Regions from separate parts of the Paenibacillus sp. JGP012 genome, predicted to be linked through region 1. Evidence: riboswitches for the same ligand, from Rfam matches in the RefSeq annotation. Region 1 holds a riboswitch; the other holds the start of a gene.
What was found. A riboswitch is a leader RNA that binds a small molecule or an ion and turns the genes downstream of it on or off. The one in region 1 is predicted to bind FMN.
Positions count from the first base shown of each region.

Region 2: linked by a shared signal. The riboswitch ahead of ribD (bifunctional diaminohydroxyphosphoribosylaminopyrimidine deaminase/5-amino-6-(5-phosphoribosylamino)uracil reductase RibD) and the one ahead of HNR77_RS06540 (DMT family transporter) in region 1 are both predicted to bind FMN.

Region 1 covers NZ_JACHKG010000003.1:392,496-403,623, reverse strand. Annotated here, with positions in the region: gene HNR77_RS06565 (hypothetical protein) at 1-367, opposite strand, end outside; gene bcaP (branched-chain amino acid transporter BcaP) at 543-1,952, opposite strand; gene HNR77_RS06555 (amidohydrolase family protein) at 2,515-3,888, opposite strand; gene HNR77_RS06550 (CGNR zinc finger domain-containing protein) at 4,102-4,698, opposite strand; gene HNR77_RS06545 (DinB family protein) at 4,858-5,361, shown strand; FMN riboswitch at 5,445-5,596, shown strand; gene HNR77_RS06540 (DMT family transporter) at 5,741-6,721, shown strand; gene HNR77_RS06535 (amidase) at 6,902-8,410, shown strand; gene HNR77_RS06530 (amino acid permease) at 8,754-10,196, opposite strand; gene HNR77_RS06525 (AMP-dependent synthetase and ligase) at 10,334-10,690, shown strand; gene HNR77_RS06520 (histidine phosphatase family protein) at 10,872-11,128, opposite strand, start outside.
Region 2 covers NZ_JACHKG010000017.1:20,235-31,362, reverse strand. Annotated here, with positions in the region: gene HNR77_RS19220 (hypothetical protein) at 1-198, shown strand, start outside; gene HNR77_RS19215 (hypothetical protein) at 619-759, opposite strand; gene HNR77_RS19210 (stage V sporulation protein AA) at 821-1,477, shown strand; gene HNR77_RS19205 (stage V sporulation protein AB) at 1,464-1,886, shown strand; gene HNR77_RS19200 (spore germination protein) at 1,917-3,593, shown strand; gene lysA (diaminopimelate decarboxylase) at 3,697-5,028, shown strand; gene HNR77_RS19190 (peptidylprolyl isomerase) at 5,302-5,733, shown strand; gene HNR77_RS19185 (hypothetical protein) at 5,849-7,168, shown strand; FMN riboswitch at 7,323-7,488, shown strand; gene ribD (bifunctional diaminohydroxyphosphoribosylaminopyrimidine deaminase/5-amino-6-(5-phosphoribosylamino)uracil reductase RibD) at 7,819-8,922, shown strand; gene HNR77_RS19175 (riboflavin synthase) at 9,016-9,684, shown strand; gene HNR77_RS19170 (bifunctional 3,4-dihydroxy-2-butanone-4-phosphate synthase/GTP cyclohydrolase II) at 9,748-10,989, shown strand; gene ribH (6,7-dimethyl-8-ribityllumazine synthase) at 11,055-11,128, shown strand, end outside.

The DNA of each region.
Region 1 (11,128 bases):
CCTCATAATCTCCTGCTATATAAGGTCCCAGATCAAGTGTAATCGGGTAGTCTACACCCTGAATAGACGCAATGCTTATGCTGCTAGTGTCTGTTAGAGAGACTGCATATTGTACATAGGACAGCTCAGGTCCATAGAGAACGCTGGCCTCCTCACGCTGCAGCGGATTTTGAAATAGCTGTGCAATGACAGATACCTTGCGACCATCTTTGAGATGTGACTGCGGATCGATATCCAGTGGCACTTCATCTGCTTGATCTCCATGCGATATGATTAGCTTCGCCTCGGTGAGAACGGATGAATCCGAGAGTGCAAATGCAAAATGGGATGAGTGCTCATTTATATCATTATGTAATGGTATATTCATAAAGTAACCCCTCTCTTTGGTCGCAGATCATACCCACCAAATATATTTCATATTTGGCTCAGCCGCAAGTTTAATCCAGAACACAAAAATCCCCGCTCACCTTCGTCCAGCGAAAGTAAACAGGGATTTGGCAGATCGCATCCTACATTAGTACCTATAATGGACTATCGAGTAATTACTTTCTTCTAAGCGGATTCAGGTGACTGTGGTGACGTCCATAGGCAAAATAAATAACTAATCCGATAATCAGCCAGCCAAAAAACGTAATCCAGGTTAATGCTGCAAGGCGAGTCATCAAATATACACAACCGATTGCGCTCAGAATGGGAATGAACGGTACCAACGGAACCCGGAAGCCACGTTTGAGATCAGGGTTATTTCTGCGCAGCACGATAATGCCCAGACTCACGACAGCAAAAGCAAATAACGTTCCGATATTCGTCAGCTCAGCCAAATGTCCGAGAGAGATAAACCCGGAAAACAAGGCTACGATAATACCTGCCAGCCAGCTTCCGACCGCCGGAGTCTGGCTTTTGCCGCTAACTTTAGAGAATACGGGAGATAACAGACCATCACGAGACATCGAGTAAAGCAGACGTGTTTGACCATACATCATGACGAGCAATACCGTCGTAATGCCCGTAATTGCACCAAGAGATACAATCCAGGACAAACCATTCAAGTGAACAAATTCAAAAGCAAAGGCCACCGGATCACTTACATTTAACATGTTGAATGGCACAATGCCCGTGAGAATAAGAGACACCACGATATACAGGATCGTGCACACAGCAAGCGAGGCAATGATACCAATCGGCAGATCCCGTTGCGGGCGTTTCACCTCTTCCGCTGCTGTGGAAACTGCATCAAAGCCGATATAAGCAAAAAATACAGTAGCAGCACCAGCCGTTACCCCCGAAAAGCCAAATGGCAGGAAAGGATGCCAGTTTGCTGGCTGAACATAGAACACACCGACTCCAATGAAAATCAGCACTACAATAATTTTAATCCCTACCATAATCCCGTTCGCACGGGCGGCTTCCTTTACACCGCGAGTGAGCAGAAACGTAATAATCAGAGTAATTACAGCCGCGGTGATGTCAAAATATGTGCCCTTCTCAGGATTAAATGCACTGGTTAAAGCATGAGGCAGCTCCAGTCCGAACCCGGACAATAACGTTTGAAAATATCCCGACCAGCCACTTGCTACCGCCGCACTCGCAAAACCATACTCCAGAATTAGGTCCCAGCCCAAAATCCACGCAATCACTTCACCAAATGCAGTATAGCTGTACGTGTATGCACTGCCCGATGCCGGAATCGTAGAAGCGAATTCAGAATAACACAAGGCGGCAAACGCACAGATGATACCTGCCAGCAGGAAGGATAACACCAGCCCGGGTCCGGCGTATCTGGCTGCCGCCACACCTGTCAGCACAAAGATTCCTGTGCCAATGATGGCTCCAACTCCAAGTGTTGTCAAATCCAGGGGTCCAAGCGCCCTCTTCAATGCACCGCCCTCGTTGCCTTCACTGACAATCGGTTTTTTACGGAATAATAAGCTGAATATTTCATTTGTGCGCATAAGCATGTTCCTTTCATGATGAATCTGGAATGTGTTATGTGTTATCGCATAATAACGATGGAGCATGGTATGGTTTCATCTCATCTGTTCTACGAAAAACTCATTTGTTCTATCTTATCGATTACCTATAAAAACCTATCGAATTCTACACGTTATCGCGTTGAATGATTAAAATTATTTTGGATAACAGCTTATTTTGGCCTTTTTCCGCGAAATTTATCATGATCTGTTGCCTGCGCCTTAGAAAGAAAATCGCTTTAAATAAAAACTGCGTATAATTTATATTATGCGCAGTTTTTTGAAATCACAATTTGCGACTTTTATCATTAAAATACGTTGTTATATGCATTTTATAAAATAGCATCCCTTTTCGTCTTTTTCCGCTGTCGTTCGTTCCTATACTCTGTCGTCTTTGGGCGTATCGTGCTAACTGAAATCAATAAACGTTTACACTTTTGGCACATCAAACAGAGCCGCACAATAGTATGGGACTCTGTTTGCTTGCTATGTTATTTCTACATTTATCTCATAATCTGGTAGGTTATTTCCCTGCTCTTCCCTGTTATGAAAAAACAATCCGCTCCGCATCGGACATCCGATACTGCGTCAACAAATACTCCTTACTCTGCATCGCTTTGCTGCGAATGGCATCCAGGTCCACATGCAGCAGCGTGCCACCCCGCTTCACCGGTTTTCCGGCAACAAAAACCGTATCCACATTGGACGGATTCGCGAATTGCACAACAGCACCAATCGGATCATGCACAGGGAACACGTTCAGGTCCGTCGTGCGAATCATGATCAAATCCGCTTCCTTTCCCGGTGTAAGTGAGCCTGTTTTCTGCTCCAGCCCTAACGCCTGAGCGCCCGCCGAAGTTGCAAAGCGCAGCACCTGACTTGCCTGCAGACTTAATTCCCCTGGCATTTCTCCCTGCGCCAGCAGTGACTCATTGGTTCTGGAACGCTCTGCTTGCAGCGCAAACTTCATCTGTGAGAACATATCTCCACCTGTCGAAGTCACCACATCGACCCCAAGGGTTGGTGTGCCGCCATGTTCGAGAAAATATCCTGTAGCCGGATAACCATGCCCCATCATCATCTCGACTTCAGGGGTAACCGACAAGGAGGCCCCACTGTCTGCAAGCATTTTAAATTCATCCATGCCCATTGTATTGCCATGAACTACATTGATGCGTGGATTAAGTAGTCCTGCCTCATACATTCGGCTGATCGAACGATCTGCTGATCCCCAGCTGCCAAACCCGACATGCATGGAACAAATTGCATCCAGCTCTTCCGCAAGCCGAATATCCTGCACCGTGGTATCCCAGTGACTGAATTCCGGGCCGCGGATGGCGAGACCATACGTGAGCAGCTGATCTTTGGAGGAAAAATAACGCTCTTTCACCGCTCTGACATTCTCTGGATAAGAGAGCTTGCTCTCCCGATTCCAATATTCTGTCTCCCCCGGTACACCATGAGCAAAAACGGCCCGAATGCCTGAATCCTGCAGGCCCCGAATCAATTCCTCTGTATGTTCAGGCGAATAGGGCATGCTCCAATCCAGTACTGTAGTGACTCCGGCATTAAGCGCTTCCAACGATCCGAGCAGATTGGCAACGTAGCTGTCCTGCGGCCGAAGCTTGCTTCCCATTGCGCCATAATACAGATTTTGCAAATACACGGGCAGTGACCAGTTCGTTCCAGTTGTCTTGACAAGCGATTCCCACATATGCCGATGTGTATCCACCAGTCCAGGCATAATAATCATCTCTGACGCATCAATCACCTCAACCTCGGGACCTGGCACCTCTAGATCAGGTTGAATAGCTGCAATGACAGAATCCTGAATCAGCACATCTGCCCTCTTATACTGACCAATACGAGCATCCATCGATATTACACAACCGTTTTTCAAAAGATAACTTGTCCCCATGAGACATCTCTCCCATCATACTGGTTTGTAAAATGATCTGACATAGTGGTTTGTGAAAAGATCTGATTCGCATTGCTTCATTTCTTTTTACTTATGACTATATTTTCGCTAGTATATATACATTATATATCAAGTGTTAATATTTATCAATTCTGGTACAGCTCACTTTTACTCTGTTAGTGTTTACTGATCTTACAAGGTAAAGCTACCGGGTTAAATTTCATTCTTTACCTCACCAGATTCCTCACTAGATTCCTCACTAGATTCCTTTTTTCGTTTAGCCCGAAACCGCCTAACCTTCATAAGATTACCGCACATTTTGTCATCACAATATTTCTGTGTTCTGCTCCGGGTATCATCATAGAAGATCCAGCGGCAATCCGGATTGTCACAGCTTCGAATGCGCTGTCCTTCTCCCTTTACTAATGTCATGGCAAAATCAGCGGCCACTTCTGCGATGACCTGCTGCCAATGAGCATGCATCGGAACCAGTACAACATCCAGTCCTTCTTCTTGTGAGATCAGTCGTCTGGTTACCCCGCCAGCCTGCAACCAGTCATTTAACCAGGCTTGATCCTTATCCGTTAACAGACCTCCAGCAGACATGCGAATAGCCAGAGCCTGTAATTCATCTCTAAAACTTCTCACCGTGAATTCCTCTGCACTCGAGGCGGGTACCGTTGCTTTTAATTGCCAACGATTCAAAAAATTCTGCTGCCAGCTTGCTTTCCCCAGCCTGTCTTCTGATCGGTCCCCACCACGCCAGTCATGATAATCACTGTTCACAAAATCGGTCCATAATCTGTCCATACATACCTCCGCTTATGTAACTATCTAAAATGGAAAAGGTGGTTACTCCTCTTCGAATTGTGTTATATTAATTGTAACCATTTCAATCCTCGTTAGCTAGTTACATCCAGGCAAGACATAAGAGTGAAATGAGTCCATAAGAGAGGAATGAAACCAAAGATGAAGTCAGCGACAACGGCATTAGATGTTCTGCTTATTCAAAAAGAAGATACCTGGGATCAATGCAACTGGATTGTTCCATTGTCGAAGGCACTGGAGGGCCTTACCGCAGAGCAAGCAGCCTGGGTTCCCCCTTCAGGAGGATTAAGCATATGGCAGCTGGTGAATCATATGTATTATTACAATCAACGTATTCTTGCGCGCCTTCAGGGTATTAATCCCTCTTTACCCGCCGCGGAATCGAACGTAGCTACGTTTGGTACAACCGGTGATGCCTTGAACCAGGCTGACTGGAACAATCTTATGGAGCATACCGCTCAGTTGGCAGAGCAACTGCACAATCACCTTCGTACATTGCAGGAAGCGAAGCTCGAAGAAGCTTATATGGATTCCGAACAAAACTGGGCTCAAACCCTTGCACGGTGGGTTCTGCACGATGCTTATCACTCCGGGCAGATCGTTCTGCTCCGCAGACAGCAAGGAAGCTGGAGTATTGTTTTCTAAAAAAACACTTGAACTGCTAGCGCTTACAAGGATAAGATGGAATCCATAAGGTTACAACTTGTTCAATATACTAATGAATTGAATAGGATCTTCGGGGTAGGGTGCAATTCCCAACCGGCGGTGATGTTCTGATGAACCAGCCCGCGACTCGCTGTTTGTGCTTACGATGACTTCCAGCGACTGACTTGGTGAGACTCCAAGGCCGACGGTACAGTCCGGATGAGAGAAGATCAACACAATGACAGGCCTGTTTTGGGAGTCTTTTTCCCTGACGTCTTGTCTTTGAATGGTCCCCCGTTTATTTGGCGTACGCCAAGACGGGGGATTTTGTCGATTTTGCCAACTGAAGATTCCGTGTTCTGACGAAGGAGTTCTGAATATGGAAAACACATCATCTGCATCAACGCTTTATCGCAAGGAACGAAGCAACACCGGCTTTTGGCTTGTCGTACTGGGGGCGGCCCTCTGGGGTGTAGACCCGTTATTCCGTATCCTTTTGCTTGAAACGATGACCTCTACACAGATTGTGCTCGTAGAACACATTATCGTGAGTCTGGTTGCGCTTCCTGTGCTATGGAAATTCCGTGATGATCTGAAGCAGCTGCGCGCACGTCACTGGATCGCTGTGATTTTTATCTCCTGGGGTGGATCGGCACTCGCTACGGTATTGTTTACTTTGGCTCTGACTCATAACGATCCCAACACCGTATTGTTACTGCAAAAAATGCAGCCACTCTTTGCGATTGTACTCGCCAAAGTGTTATTGAAAGAAACATTGCCGCGTCATTTCGGCGGCCTCTTCATCATTGCGCTTGCAGGAACATACCTGCTCACATTTGGCTTTACCTTGCCATTGGGCAATTGGGATAACTGGATTCATGCAGGCAGCCTGCTCTCTCTGGGTGCGGCAGCGTTGTGGGGCGGTTCAACCGTCATGGGTCGTCTGATGCTGGGGCAAGCTCGATATGAGACAGTGACCGCCCTTCGCTTTGTCGTTGCACTTCCACTCCTGATCTTTATGACCTGGAATGAAGGTGCACCGTGGACACTGCCAGCCGGTGCCGGAGCACAAACTGCTGTTATTCTGAATATTCTTGGTCAGGCTTTGCTGCCCGGTTTGCTTAGTCTGCTTCTATATTACAAAGGCTTGTCATCAACAAAAGCTTCTGTTGCAACACTTGCAGAACTCAGCTTCCCTATGGCTGGTGTGCTTGTGAACTGGATTGCCTTCCGTACGCTGGTGACATGGGAACAATTAATCGGCTTTATCCTGATCTGGATTGCCCTGTTCGCGATCTCCAAACAGCGTGAGCGTTCAGTACCGATCGCTGATGCTGCACCAAAATTACGTACAGAGTAACCTTTACAACAACAACTCAACGAAAGCACGGCTTCACCTTCAAGGGGAGCCGTGCTTTTTCTATCTTTACAGCTTGTTTTGTCTTTTGTCCTCTGGGGTGGTACGATGAGATAAGGAACACAAAGATTTCGTGTGCCTCGGTAAACTACATGATCCAGGATTAGAGAGGAACGATAACCCATGTCTTCATTCACATATACAGCTTATGACGCTATTGGTCTGGCTGAATTGATCCGCTCCCGGCAAGTATCTCCAGTGGAAATGCTCGAAGCCGCTTTCGCACGTCTGGAGGAAGTTAATCCGCAGTTGAATGCGGTCATTCGTACATATGAAACCCGTGCCCGGCAGGAAGCCGATGCAGTTCGGCCAGGGGAACAGCCCTTTGCGGGTGTACCCTTGCTGTTAAAAGACATTTCTCAAGCACTGGAAGGTGAAATTCTCACCTCTGGTTCACGTCTGTTCAGCGAGCATCGCGCCAAGCGGAGCTCCAACTTTGTAACTCGTTTGCAGCAGGCCGGCTTTATTGTTATTGGTCATACCAACACTCCGGAATTCGGGTTAAAAAATATAACAGAGCCCCGGCTGCACGGACCCTCGCGCAATCCGTGGAATGTGAATCATTCGCCAGGCGGCTCAAGCGGCGGGGCCGCAGCCGCTGTTGCTTCAGGCATCGTACCTCTTGCCGGTGCAAGCGATGGTGGAGGTTCAATCCGCATTCCGGCTTCGTTCAGCGGTTTGTTCGGACTAAAACCTACACGCGGACGTACCCCGGTTGGACCGGGTGTCGGAAGACAGTGGCAAGGAGCTTCCATTGATTTTGCATTATCCCGCTCCGTGCGAGACAGTGCTGCCCTGCTGGATACGCTGCAGATCCTTCAGCCGGAAGCTGCATTTCATGCCCCGTTATTCCCGGGAAGTTATCTGGCGGATATGAATTATCCGCATCAACGCACTTGGCGAATCGCCTATACAGTAGACTCTCCTGTAGGCACACCTGTCAGCGAAGATGCCAAAGAAGCCGTCATGAAACTTGTTCGTTTCCTTGAAGCTCAGGGTCATCACGTCGAAGAGAAGCTCAGTCCTGTCAACGGCGTGCGGCTGATGGAGAACTATTATATGATGAACAGCGGCGAGATGGCCGCGATGATCTCGTCTATGGAATATAGCATGGGCCGTGCACTTACTGCCGAGGATATGGAGATTGAATCCTGGGTACTGGCCGAAGCTGGTAAAAAAGTATCTGCTGCCGAATTCGTACATAGCCTGGCAGAATGGGACGTAGCTGCTGCGCAAATGTCCACGCTGTTTGAACGGTATGACTTTTACATCTCCCCTGTTAATGCATTTGCCGCTCCACGGGTTGGAGAACTAACACCTCATGCAGAGCGCATCCAGCAATTAATGGGTGTCAGTGATCTCGACAAAGGGGCCCAGCAAGAGCTGATCTATGATATGTTCGAGCCAAGCCTTACCTACACCCCGTTCACGCAGCTTGCGAATTTAACAGGGCAGCCCGCCATAAGTCTTCCACTGCATTTAACTGCAGAAGGCTTACCGATGGGTGTGCAGGTCATGGCGACCAAAGGCCGTGAAGACTGGTTATTACATCTGGCGGGACAGTTGGAATTATCTGATCTATGGGTTGGCATGAAAGACAACCCGATGTTTCCTAATTCAAGCAATACTTAAAATTTGGACAAATCCCGATCAAGCCAGCAGATTCTGCTGGCTTTTTGGGTTCCTTTTGAAACTCGTTCGGCTGCTCTGAGGCTCATAAAAAGCATATAAGTTTACATAATAATTATGATGTACCCATAAAGATACTTTAGTAGAAGTCGATTCATTATTGCAAGGGGCAAATGGCTGGGAAATCAGACATGTCATCTCTTTGTCTCTATGTTTATTGTTCTGCGTATTTCACTTGAACAGCCTGACGGTTCACGGTAGCCTGTCTGCACGCTGTTCAATAATACCTTATCATTGTTCTCGACAATGTTCTTGTCCGCTACACTTCTATGCAACGTATAGAAGCTCACTTTATTTTGCTTTTTTTCTTTCGAATCCCTGTTATATGAAAGTGAGTGCCTTTTGAATGAGCATTTTCGTCTACCGTGTTCTTCATGTCCTGTTGTTTCATATCGTTTTCCATCCCCTTTTTCTTTCGCATTCGCTGCACGATGAAATCACTTATGCCAATCAGGCAAACCAATAACAAGCTGATTAGGAAACCGGGTCGACTCAGGCTGTGAAACAGCGTTCCTATTACAGCCAAGCTGATTAATACAAACCCTGTCCACCGTTTGACTACGTCCAACGTTCTGGATTCCAATAGGCGAGCTGAAGAAAGCAGGATGAACAGCCAGTTATACATCAGCATTAACCCCGCAGCTGTAGTTATATATTCGTATACTTTTCCGGGTAAAAGAAGTGACATAATAATTGTCCCCACAAGACCGCATCCGATCAAAGAGAGTGCAAAAAGGGGATATTTGTCCTTCCATTTCCGTGAAAATATCTGTGGAGCATCACTCTCCTGTGCAAGTGTAATCATCATGGACGTTACCGCATAGAGCGATGCTGTCATTGTGGAAAATCCGGCAACAATCAACACCCCATTGAACACGTGCGGTACAAAGGCGAGATGATCACTGCTCAGTGCAAGCACAAACGGACTTTCCTTAGGATTAAACGCGCTTAATGGAACCATCGTTAGTGCGAGCCCGATGGATACGATATATACAATAGACAGGGCAGTAAGCATGACTTTGCCCGCCTTCGGTGCATCTTCCGGCTTCTCTAGTCGATATGACATAATACCCAGCACTTCAATTCCACCATAAGCATAAAACGCAAATAGAAATGCGGACCACAATCCCAGACCGCCTTTAGGAAAAATAGAAGCCATGTCCATAGGCACTTTATGAGCATACTTTGTACCACCAATCCAGCCGGCGAGCAAAGCGATAGCAAGAACTAAAAACATAATAATCGCCGCAATTTTAATGATGGCCAGTACATTTTCCACCTGATCGAAACCCTTGTTTCCAAAGAAAACAATACATAATCCAACCAGCCCGAAGCCCGCGGCGAAAATCCACAAAGGCACTGACGGGAACCAGAAACGTGAAAATATAGATAACGCCGTTAACTGACTCCCCATAATAAGCAATTCGGAAAACCAGTAGACCCAGCCACTGGCAAAACCTGCCCAAGCGCCAAATGCCTTCTTCGCATAAGAGCGGAACGAGCCTTGCTCTGGTTGCTTGGAGGTCATGCGTGCCAGAGCATCAAAAACGATATATGTACCTACAGCGGCCAGAGCATAAGCGATTAATACAGCTGGACCGCCAATTGAAATGGCCAGACTTGAGCCCAGAAAATATCCGGTTCCTATCGTACCTGCTACACCTAACAAACTGAGCTGCCACCATTTCAGTTTTTTTTCTGCTGTGGAATTGGTTGAGCCCTGTGACATTTCGTCAATCCTTTCCGATGTAATTTAATCACTACAAGGTAGCTTGCCCTGTTTAGACCAAAACATCTCCCTGAATATTTCTAAAAATCTAACATCATAATATACAGGTAAATTCAAACACATAGGAGGAACCACTCATGAACCAATTCTCTCAGACACAACAAATTACACAGCTCGCCCAACAGTTAACACAGCAAACGCAACAAGCTTCCATGCAGTATCAACAACTAATGAGACAAGAGCAAAGCAATGCCCAACAGCTTGAACAGCTGGCTCAGCGCGAGCAGCAAGCAGCTCATATTATTCAGACGGCACTTCAAGGACATCAGACAGCCATTCAACAGCTGCAGCAAATTGCCAACCTGGCTCAGCAGCTTGCGAATACTTCTTCACAACACAGTTCATACATCGACCAACCTTACAACACACCTAACATTTCGATTCAAGGTCAAGGCCAGTCTTTCGGCAATTTCTCAAATCAGCATCGCCAATAAATCTCTGCATACTATACTGGTTATACCAAAGCAAGAGCCCGAAAATTGGGCTCTTTTTTTGGTATGCTTTAGCCAGTTGAGTGCGTGAAACGCGCGAAACAAAAAACCACCCGCTATGCGGGTGGTCCTGATTCATTCAACAAAAAATAGTGTTCTCCAGAATGTAGAAACTTCTATAGGATTACTGCATTCCGGCGAGCTGCAAAACATCTTCTAGCTTCAATGTTCCAACAACTTGATACCCTTTATGATCTCCAAGAATAGCATTACCATACTTCTCTGCCTGTTCCCTTCCAAGTGCACTTAAATTCCGCTGTGTGGAGCAATCTGCCAGACTAAAATTTTGCTGATCTTCCCCTACTGTTGCATCCCCGTGACGAACATAAAGGATGTAACCACCTTTTTGCAGATCATTTAGGATAGAAGCTCCGGAAATTT
Region 2 (11,128 bases), on a different contig from region 1:
GGTGTAATGTTTCATGATGCTGATTTTACAACATTTAATCTTTTTCTTAGAGAAGTTCCTTACAAAGATAAGACCAGAGATTTGATTCAGGTCGTCTCGCCTGCATCTGACGAGGCTGATGCGGAACAAGTATTAGACAAGCTGAAATTAAAGTTCCCTGAAATGCCGAGTGCGGAAAAATTACTTCCTCAAAAATAAATTAAATAAAAATCAATATATGTCTACACTTTGTGAAATGTAAAAAACAAGTCAATCTGGGAATGGATTACTTGTTTTTTTTGTGCTTTTTGATTTGAGAAAAAGCTATTGTTAAAAAGCACTAACTATCCCAACTTCCCCACATGTCTTTGCCTTTCGCGAATCGGCTTTCAGTATCCCCCCTGCCCGCCGCCCACAAGTTTCTTCCATCTCTTTTGGAAAAAAAGAAGGGGCAAGCCAGCGTAGGGATGGAATCGGTAAAAGGAGCGAAGCGAGCGCGTTTATCACAGGATTTCCTCCTTGGAGAGGAGAGAACCAGAAATCCGGGGATAACCAGCGCCCGATGCCGATCCATCCCGCAGCGCCCAGCGCCCCGTTCACACTCTTTTCCAACCTAGATGTAATAAATTTGCCCATTCTTCAAATACTAACCAAGGGCGTGTCTTGAAACCACTGAAGTGCATCTTTTACCACCTTTTCGCCCCATGCTGCGTCACTTTCCCTTGACGTGCCCCGGCACGCCTGCGGAAAATTTCCTGGCTTGGAACGAAAAATCGGCAAAATCTGCCTCCTCCAGTGTTTTCAGACACACCCTAAATTAAGCAGTAAAGGAGTGCTTTGGATGTCCCAGACACCCACTCCAACGGTCTACGTTCGCATGCGCAGCCGAATTCGCATTCAGAGAGGGCGAGCGGTCAAACTGAGGGATATAGCTCACGTACTGGCCTCATCCGAGGATCAGGAGCACAAGCTGCTGGAGCTCGAACTGCTGCGGCCCGGACCGGAGGACGGCAACCTGATTCTCATTGATATTCTGCAGATTATTCCACGGATTCGGCAGTTGCTGCCTGACGTAAACGTGGAGCTGATGGGATCGGGGCATACGTTAGTTGAAGTAATGGCGGGCAGCGGCAAGGCTTCAAAGTCGCTATTTATTCTCGTATGGCTGCTGCTGTTTTTCGGCTCGGCGCTGACGATTATGAATTTTCACGCGGACGTCAACATGCAGGAGGTTCAGATTCGGATTGTGGAGATGTTGACGGGTAAACGGGATGAGCATCCGTATTTGTTTCAGCTTGCCTATTCCTTGGGAATTGGCTTTGGCATGGCTGTCTTTTTTAATCATCTGTTCAAGAAAAAGTGGAATGAGGAACCTACACCACTGGAAGTGGAGATGTTTCTATATCAGCAAAATGTGGATCAGTTTGTGGTCATCGAAGAGACCGAACGTATGCATGAGCAGCATCGCAGGGAGCTGAACAACGATGAGCGTGCTTAACGGAGCGATCAGCATTGTGCTTGGCATTGCAGGTGGCATTGCGGTGGGGAGTGGTGTCATAGCCCTTATTCTGGTGCTGGATATGATTCCAAGGCTGGCTCAAGTGACGCAGTCCTATGATAAAACCCATTGGTACGAGGGGGCACTTATTGGAGGTTCGTTACTGGGAACAGTAGCGGATTTCTGGCATTGGAAGATGCATGGGGTCATGCTGCTTAGTCCCATTGTGGGGCTGTTCTGCGGTGTATTTATCGGTCTGTTGGCTGCGGCGTTGACAGAGGTGTTGAATGTATTGCCTGTTCTGGCCAAAAGGCTGGGTATGAGGTCGTATTTGTTTGGATTGCTGCTGGCGATGATTCTGGGGAAAATGACAGGTTCATTGTTTGATTTTTTCATATATCTGCGGTAAATCGGCGTCACAGGTTAAAGGAGGATGGACATGGACGAACATACAGAGCGCTCTGAGCATACGGATCACGAACAGGGTGATGGGATTACAGAAGACATGAACCACAAGTCTGCATACGAAATTCAGAAGCAAGAAGAGAAGAGGGCCCACCAGAAGAAAAAGCAAAACGAGATGTCTGACAGCATTGAAGAATCTGTTCATTACTGGCAGCATAACGACGAAATCTCGCCCCGCATGAGCGATAACAAAAATACACTCAAGCAAGTGCTAGGACTTGGCGAGTCCTTTGATGTCGATCTCCGGGAAATGGTGCTGGGTGGAAAACATGTTGGGTTGCTGCTGCTAACGGGGTTTGCGAAGGATGAAATTTTGCTTGAAGTGTTAAAAAGACTAACCTATCTCTCCCCGGACCAGGTATCGGAACACGCACTCAAATCCTATTTCGAATGTTATATTCCCCATATTCAGGTGGAACGTGTCGAGAAGATGAGTACTGTCATCCGTAAGGTGCTAATGGGTATGAGCGCTATGTTTGTGGAAGGAGACCGCTCCGTTCTGATCATGGACACCCGGAGTTATCCGGTAAGATCGCCCGAGGAGCCTTCACTTGAACGTGTCGTCCGCGGTTCGCGAGATGGTTTTACGGAAACGCTGCTGACCAATGTGGCGCTGGTACGTCGCAGAATTCGGGACCCCGGATTGAAGTTTGAACTCATGCAGGTCGGACGGAGAACACAGACGGATGTGTGCGTTGTGTATATTGACGACATCGTTGACAAGGTTCAGGTGGATTCAGTTCGTGAAAAAATACAGCGAGTGGATATCGATGGTATTCCGGCTGCCGACAAGCAGCTGGAGGAAGCGATTATTAACAAAGGCTGGAATCCATTCCCTCTTGTTCGTTATTCGGAACGTCCAGACGTGACCGCCTCTCATCTGATGGAAGGACGCGTTGTTATTTTTGTCGATACGTCTCCCAGTGTGATGATCCTGCCAACAACGTTTTTTGATCTTTGTGAACACGCCGAAGAGAACAGGCAGACCGCTTTGATGGGCACCTATTTGCGTTGGGTTCGTTTTGCAGGTATCCTGATGTCGTTGTTTTTATTGCCGCTGTGGATGCTGATGGTCATTGAGCCTTCTCTCAAACCACCCGGGCTGGATTTTATTGGTCCTCAGGAAAGTGTGAAGCTGCCCATTATTATTCAGTTCCTTCTGATTGAGCTCGGGGTTGACCTGTTGCGCATGGCTGCTGTGCACACCCCGACACCGCTCGCTTCAGCCATGGGATTGATTGCAGCCATTCTGGTCGGAGATATTGCGGTGAAGACGGGTTATTTTGTCAATGAAGTGGTGCTGTATATGGCTATTGCAGCTATAGGCATGTTTGCGACACCGAGTTATGAGTTAGGACTTGCGAATCGATTGATCAGGCTGCTGCTTCTGATAGCGGTTGCGATATTCAAAGTACCAGGTCTGGTCGTTGGAACGACAATCCTGATTGTGGCTCTGACCACTCATCGCTCCTATAATTCTTCATATCTCTGGCCATTTATACCGTTTAATGCAAAGGCATTTGGCAACTTTCTGTTCAGGGTTCCACTGCTTGTCAGCAAGAAACGTCCATCGTTCAACAAAACACGTGACAACACCAAGATGTCGGACGATCCTGACGGTGAGCTGCGAAAAAGTAAAAAACACAAATGATGTGCCGAAAAATCCATTCATCTCCCGGCTTAATTTGGTATACTGGTGTAAAATCAATGGAATAGCAAATGTTCCAGTATATAAAAAGTGAGGAATGCAGACGATGTATTTACACGGTACAAGTAGAATAAATGAGCAAGGTCATCTGGAGATTGGTGGAGTAGACGTAACAGATATGAAAGAGCAATTCGGCACACCGCTCTATGTTGTGGACGAGCAGTTGGTTCGCGAGCGCTGTAGAGAATACATGGAGGCATTTCGCGCTTCCGGTCTGGGCTTCCAGGTTGCCTATGCAAGTAAAGCATTCTGTGTTATGGCGATGTGCGCCCTCGCAGCGGAGGAAGGTCTTTCCCTGGATGTCGTATCTGACGGAGAGCTGTTCACAGCGCTGCAGGCAGGTTTTCCAGCGGAGCGTATTCACTTCCACGGCAATAACAAAACGCTGGAAGAAATCGAAATGGCGCTTGACGCCGAGATTGGCTGCTTCGTAGTAGACAACTTTAACGAGCTGCACCTTCTCCAAGCAGTTGCAGCGGACAAAAATCTCAAAGTTAACGTTCTCCTGCGTGTGACCCCGGGGGTTGAGGCACATACACACGAGTATATCTCGACAGGACAAACGGACTCCAAGTTCGGTTTCGATATTGGGAACGGCACAGCATTTGAAGCGATTGAACTGGCCTCCAAACAACCTAACCTGGTATTGCTTGGTGTGCATTCTCACATCGGTTCACAAATCTTCGAGGTTGAAGGCTTCCAGATGGCGGTTCAACGTGTTGCTGAATTTGCAGCAAGTGTATATGAGCGTCTGAGCGTTGCATTCAAGGTGGTAAACCTCGGTGGAGGGTTCGGAATCCGTTACATTGATGGAGATACGCCGCTTGAAGTGGCACAGTATGTGAAGGCGATTACGGATGATGTGAAAAATCATTTTGCGCAAATCGGTTATGCCGTGCCTGAAATCTGGGTAGAGCCGGGCCGCTCCATCGTGGGTGAAGCAGGTACAACTCTTTACACGGTTGGAACAAGCAAAGACATTCCAGGCGTGCGTAAATATGTTGCGGTAGATGGCGGCATGACGGATAACCCGCGTCCTGCGCTGTATGAGTCCAAATACGAAGCGGTACTGGCTAATCGTGCAAACGAAGCAGCCACAGAAACCGTTTCTGTAGCCGGTAAATGCTGCGAGAGCGGTGATATGCTGATCTGGGATCTGGACCTGCCAAAAGTAGAAAGCGGCGACCTGCTGGCTGTAGCCTGCACTGGCGCTTACAACTACTCAATGGCGAGCAACTACAACCGGATTCGTCGTCCAGCCGTTGTGTTTGTCAAAGACGGTCAAGGAGATGTTGTTGTACGTCGCGAGTCGTATCAGGACATTATCCAGAATGACCTCGTTCCAGCGCGTATTGGCAAACAGCCGGTTACTCGTTAACTCAATTTATTCATGAAAAAATAAGAGGCGGAAGAGGGAGATGTTCCCTTTTTCCGCTTTTTGGCTTGTATGCCGCAAATCTGGAGTTACGTACGTCTGCAAAATGTGCTTCGAACTTGTGCTTTTTGACAGGACAAATCGAAAAAAAATGCTGTTTGTTTTGCGATTCATCTCTTTTCGGTGTACACTAATAAAAGTGCTGTAGTGCTTGACCTGAAGGTTGGTATTACGTCACAATTCACTATGCTTAAAATTGAAAGGAGTCATTTACATATGGCGAAACAAGCGAAAATTAAATTGGCAAACGGCGGAGAAGTTCTGATTGACCTGTTCGATCAGGAAGCTCCGAATACCGTAGCAAACTTCGAAAAGCTGGCAAACTCCGGCTTTTATAACGGTCTAGTATTCCACCGTGTTATTCCGGGCTTTGTAGCTCAAGGCGGATGCCCTAGCGGTACGGGTACTGGTGGCCCTGGTTACACAATCAACTGCGAGATCAACCCGAACAAACACGAGCGTGGAACTCTTGCAATGGCACATGCTGGCCGCAACACAGGCGGAAGCCAGTTCTACATCTGCTACCAGCCACAGCCGCATCTGGACGGACAACACACTGTTTTCGGTAAAGTTACGAAAGGTATGGAGTTTGTAGATGCATTCGAAGGCCGCGACAAAATGGAAACGGTTGAGGTTGTAGAAGTTTAATTCAACCTGCTGCATAACTACTAAAACTATTGAGCCCCTGATATCTTCTGTTACAGAAGTACCAGGGGTTTTGTGCATGTAACCTTACCTTGAAAGGATGTTGTTGACTTTGAGTATGGATATTGTACAGCAGCTTAAATTACTTCAGCACATTTATAGCGAGAGTACAACTTGGGACGAGGAGATGCGTGCTTCAAGACAGACTGTGCCTAAAGATGTATCGACGGAACAATTACAGGCTTTAGAGGCTTCAGGACATGAACCTAATCGCTTTGTAAGACCGCAGCATGAGGAGACGATCCAAGAGCTGAGAACATTGGCTGAGCGTTGGACACTTCAGGACGCTGCTCAGGCTTTTGTGGCTTCACTATGGTCAGCGCCAGTGATCTGGCGTTCACTTCTTACAGGTAAACTGATCGCATCCAGCATACCGGATCATGAATATAAGCCGTATCCTTCCAGTCATAAGTGCCAGATCTGTGGTTTGGATGTGAATGACGGAGTAGATATATCACTCCAGTGGTACTGGCGGATGACAAATGGCACACCTCTGGATGGAAACATTTTTGGACATGCACTGGCTCTGAGGGAGATAGCTGCTTCACCCGAGATTCCTGCTGCGACTGAATACGATCGCTGGACGCTCCGTGCAGTCCTTACTGTACTGCGTAATTTGCCTCCCAAGACCCGTTACAGCAAGGCTGCGGATGCACTGAAAAAAGCACAGCTGCTGCCTTCCAAAAAGATATATGTGTACCGCGACTTGCTCGAGACGCTGGCACTAACAGGCATTCTGGACACACCAGAGCAGCCAGGCATGATGACTGCGTTCACTTCTTATGCAGAACGTGACAAGCGACCTAACACCCACGTTGAGGTTCAAGCTCCGCTCGCATGGTGGGATTCATCTTTTGGGATTAATGAGCAGAATCTGTCCCGGATTTTCGGTGAATTTAATTGTAGTGATGTATCGCTTGAGCACAAACCTGAACCGAATCCACCAGCAAGTGAAACGGTTATTGGTGCCTTTGAAAGCAGAAGAGGTGTCGGTGCCAAGGCCAAGGTACCTAAAAAATCTCCGGATGCCGGCACAGGTGAGGTGCAGCCAGGAGATGTATACGCTGTAAAAGTACTTAGTGGTGTTTGGGTTACCGTTTACTGCCATGAAGTAAAGGACAAACGTGCTAGAGTCGAGTATTTAGATGGTGTGTTTCCAGATAGGCCTGGAAAAGAAGAGCTTATTCTGACCGTTCGTCCAAGGCCGGATGAACGCTGGCATTGTTACGCTATCGGAATGGACTCCACGAGCTGGGTTAGAAGAGTGGCCCGGGATATGCCAGCTCCTGCTGCTGACCAGCCAGCACCAAACAGTATTCCTTTCCATTCTGCAAAGGATTTAAGGCACATGGCTAGCTGGTGTTTTCCTGATCTATAGAACTTATTTTCTCTCTAGGATTAAGATCCGTGTCTCGTGCAAGATGCGGATTCGAATACATAAATGCTTATTAAAAGTTAGTATGTGACAAAAAGAAACAAAAATAAATTGATTTTTTGACACTAAAGTGCTAACATCCAATTAATAACGTAAGCGAATCCTTCAGGGCAGGGTGAAATTCCCTACCGGCGGTGATGTCCATGTTGAAGCAGAGTTTGCATATCAACATAACAAAGTCCGTGACCTGTCTGCCTGTGGCAGATGGCTGATCTGGTGTAATTCCAGAACCGACAGTATAGTCTGGATGGGAGAAGGAGAGTGTGCATGCCGGGCAGGCTGCACGCCGCAGGAGTAATGCTGCATAGCTGTTCAGCAAGCGATAGCTTGCAGGTGCTATGCAGGGAAGGTTCGTAGTTGAGCGAAGCTTCCTGTACGTCATACCGTTTTATAAGAAACTCTTTACCTGAACATTGTATTCATCAGGGTATGTGTTTGTTTTCACTTGCCTGAAATGTGATTTTGGGTGAAGTGCGGGTATGGTGTATTCCTTTTACTCTTGCAGATGACATTAGTCTCTCATCATCCCCACTCGAACGGATTGTTCGACGGGGATTTTTTAGTTCAAGATTATAACCGTGGGGTGAACGGATATGGAAATGATCAATGATGAATTTTATATGGCGTTAGCACTGGATATGGCAGAACGGGCACAAGGACAGACTGGAATTAATCCTGTCGTGGGATGTGTCGTTGTTAAGGAGGGACGGGTTGTTGGCCTGGGAAGCCATCTGAAGCGTGGAACAGGTCACGCCGAAGTTCACGCTCTGAATATGGCTGGAAGTGATGCGGAGGGCAGTACGGTTTATGTAACACTCGAACCTTGCAGCCATTATGGCAAAACACCGCCGTGTAGTGAGCGATTGATTCATGAGAAGGTCAAACGTGTCGTTGTCTGCTGTGAAGACCCGAATCCGCAGGTATCCGGTACAGGCATCAGTATGCTGCGTCAACAAGGCATCGAAGTTGAAGTGGGTGTTTTGCGCGAACGCGGAAGACGCTTGAATGAGAAGTTTATCAAGTTTATTACGACCGGTTTGCCTTTTGTTACTCTGAAAACAGCTTCAACGCTGGATGGGAAAATTGCAACGCGCAGTGGAGACAGTAAATGGATTTCCAACGAGCCGGCACGTGAAATTGTACATGCGCTTCGTCATCGTCACCAGGGCATTATGGTAGGGGTAGACACGGTCATTGCCGATAATCCAGAGCTGACAACGCGTTTGCAGGTAGAGGGCATCAGCCCGGTAAGAATCGTTGTGGATTCCAAGCTGCGACTTCCTGTAGGCTCTAAAATAGTCAAGGACGGGCTTGCACCAACCTGGGTGCTTACAACGGATGAGGCTAGCCAGGAGGCGGCAGAGCGCCTTGAGGCTTACGGTGTTGAAGTGATACGCTGTGGCCCTGGACCTCGTGTCGATCTGCTGCATGGACTGAGCAAGCTGGGAGAACGCGAAATCGGCTCGATACTGCTTGAAGGCGGCGGCACGTTAAATGGTGCAATGCTGGAGGCACGTTTGGTGGATCGACTGCTTATGTTTATAGCTCCTAAAATTGTGGGTGGGTATGATACCCCTGGAAGCTTCCGTTTTGAAGGTGTAGAGCGGATGAGTCAGGCGATCCAGCTGCATCAGCTGGAAATTGAGCAAGTTGGAGATAATATTAGCATTGGCGGCATTCCGGTCTGGCCGGAGTAACTGGCTGGATAAGACAAATCTGAACGAAGTGAAGCTTATAACAAATAAATAAGACTGCAATTGTACATCGCTTTAAACTAGGGAGGCGGCAGCATGTTTACGGGTTTGGTGGAAGAAGTGGGTCAAATTCGGCGTATTGGTCGTAAAGGCGAAGCCCTGGTTCTGAACATCAGCGCGTCTGTCGTTATGCATGATCTGAAAATAGGCGACAGCGTAGCGGTGAACGGGGTTTGTCTGACAGCGACAACGCTGGAGAGCGGAGGTTTTACGGCAGATGTTATGCCTGAAACGTATCGTCATACCAATCTCAGTCAGCTTCAGTCCGGCAGCAAGGTGAATTTGGAGCGAGCCATGCTGTCGGGTGGGCGCTTTGGTGGTCATATCGTGCAAGGTCATGTGGACGGGACAGGTGTGATTGGTAATATCACGCGAGATCAAAATGCAGTTGTGTTTGAGATCAAGCCGGATGACATCGCCATGTTCAAGTTTCTGATCCCAAAAGGATCTGTGACTATAGATGGTATAAGCCTGACGGTGGTACAAACGAACCAAGGCTCCTTTACAGTTTCAATCATTCCTCATACGATCGGGGAAACGGTACTGAACGTGAAGAAGACGGGAGATACCGTCAACATTGAATGTGATATTTTGGGGAAATATGTAGATCATCTGTTGCAGCATGGCAAAGGTCATGCAGAGACAAGTGCTGGCAAGCCGCGCAGCATCAGTGAGGAGTTTCTCTCTAATCACGGATTTGCATGATCTAGGTTAGCAAGGACTCGTATGATCAGGCATTAAATAAAACTGGAAGCAGGAGGTGCATCGATGTCAGAACATTCCGAACCATCTGTTCTGGATTCAATTGAAGAAGCTATTTATGATCTGATGCGTGGCAAGCCGGTTATTGTGGTTGATGATGAAGATCGTGAAAATGAGGGTGACTTTATCGCCTTGGCGGAAAAGGCAACCCCGGAGGTTATCAATTTCATGATCACTGAAGGCAGAGGGCTCGTATGTGTACCGATTACACAGCAGCGTGCAGACGAGCTTAATCTGAAGCCAATGGTGCAGCAAAATACCGATTTTCACGGGACAGCCTTTACCGTCTCGGTGGACCATACAGACACAACAACAGGCATCTCAGCGCATGAGCGTTCGATTACCGTTAAAGGCTTGATTGATCCGAACGCGAAAAGCAGTGATTTTCGCAAACCGGGTCACATGTTCCCGTTGATCGCCAAAGACGGCGGTGTATTGCGTCGTGCCGGACATACGGAGGCAGCTGTAGACCTTGCCATCATGTGTGGCTCATACCCGGCCGGGGTAATCTGTGAAGTCATCAAGGAAGATGGCACCATGGCCAGATTGCCGGATTTGCAGGAGATTGCAAGCAAGCATAATCTCAAGCTGATCAGCATTCAGGATATGATCCGGTATCGGAACGAGAAGGAAAAGCTTGTACAGCGTGAGGTTTCTGTTCGCATGCCAACGGATTTCGGGGAATTTCAGGCGGTTGCATACACCAATGCTGTGGACAATAAAGAGCATGTTGCGCTGGTCAAAGGCGAGATAGACGGCTCCAAGCCTGTACTCGTTCGTGTACATTCGGAGTGTCTGACTGGAGATGTATTCCACTCGCATCGTTGTGATTGCGGTCCACAGTTCGATGCAGCGTTGAAACAGATTCATGATGAGGGCAACGGTGTGCTGCTCTACATGAGGCAGGAAGGTCGGGGTATCGGTCTGATCAACAAACTGAAGGCTTACAAACTGCAGGAGGAAGGTCTCGACACGGTGGATGCCAATCTGAAGCTCGGGTTCGCCGCTGATTTGCGTGATTATGGTATTGGTGCACAGATTCTGAAGGACCTTGGTGTTCGTCAGATTCGTTTGTTAACGAATAACCCGCGGAAGATCAAAGGTCTGGAAGGTTACGGGCTAGAAGTGGTTGAGCGTGTTCCTATTCAGATGAAGGAAAATGAGGACAATACCGCTTATTTGCATACGAAACAAGCGAAGCTGGGTCATATGCTCAAGTTCGATGATATCGAGCAAAACGAACAGTAACTCATGTGAACACGGACGTTATCCGTAAAACATACAACTTATATATCGACAGGGAGATGACAGAAATGCCTAATTATTTTGAAGGACATTTAGTATCGGAAGGTTTAAAATATGGCGTGGTAGTTGGACGTTTTAATGA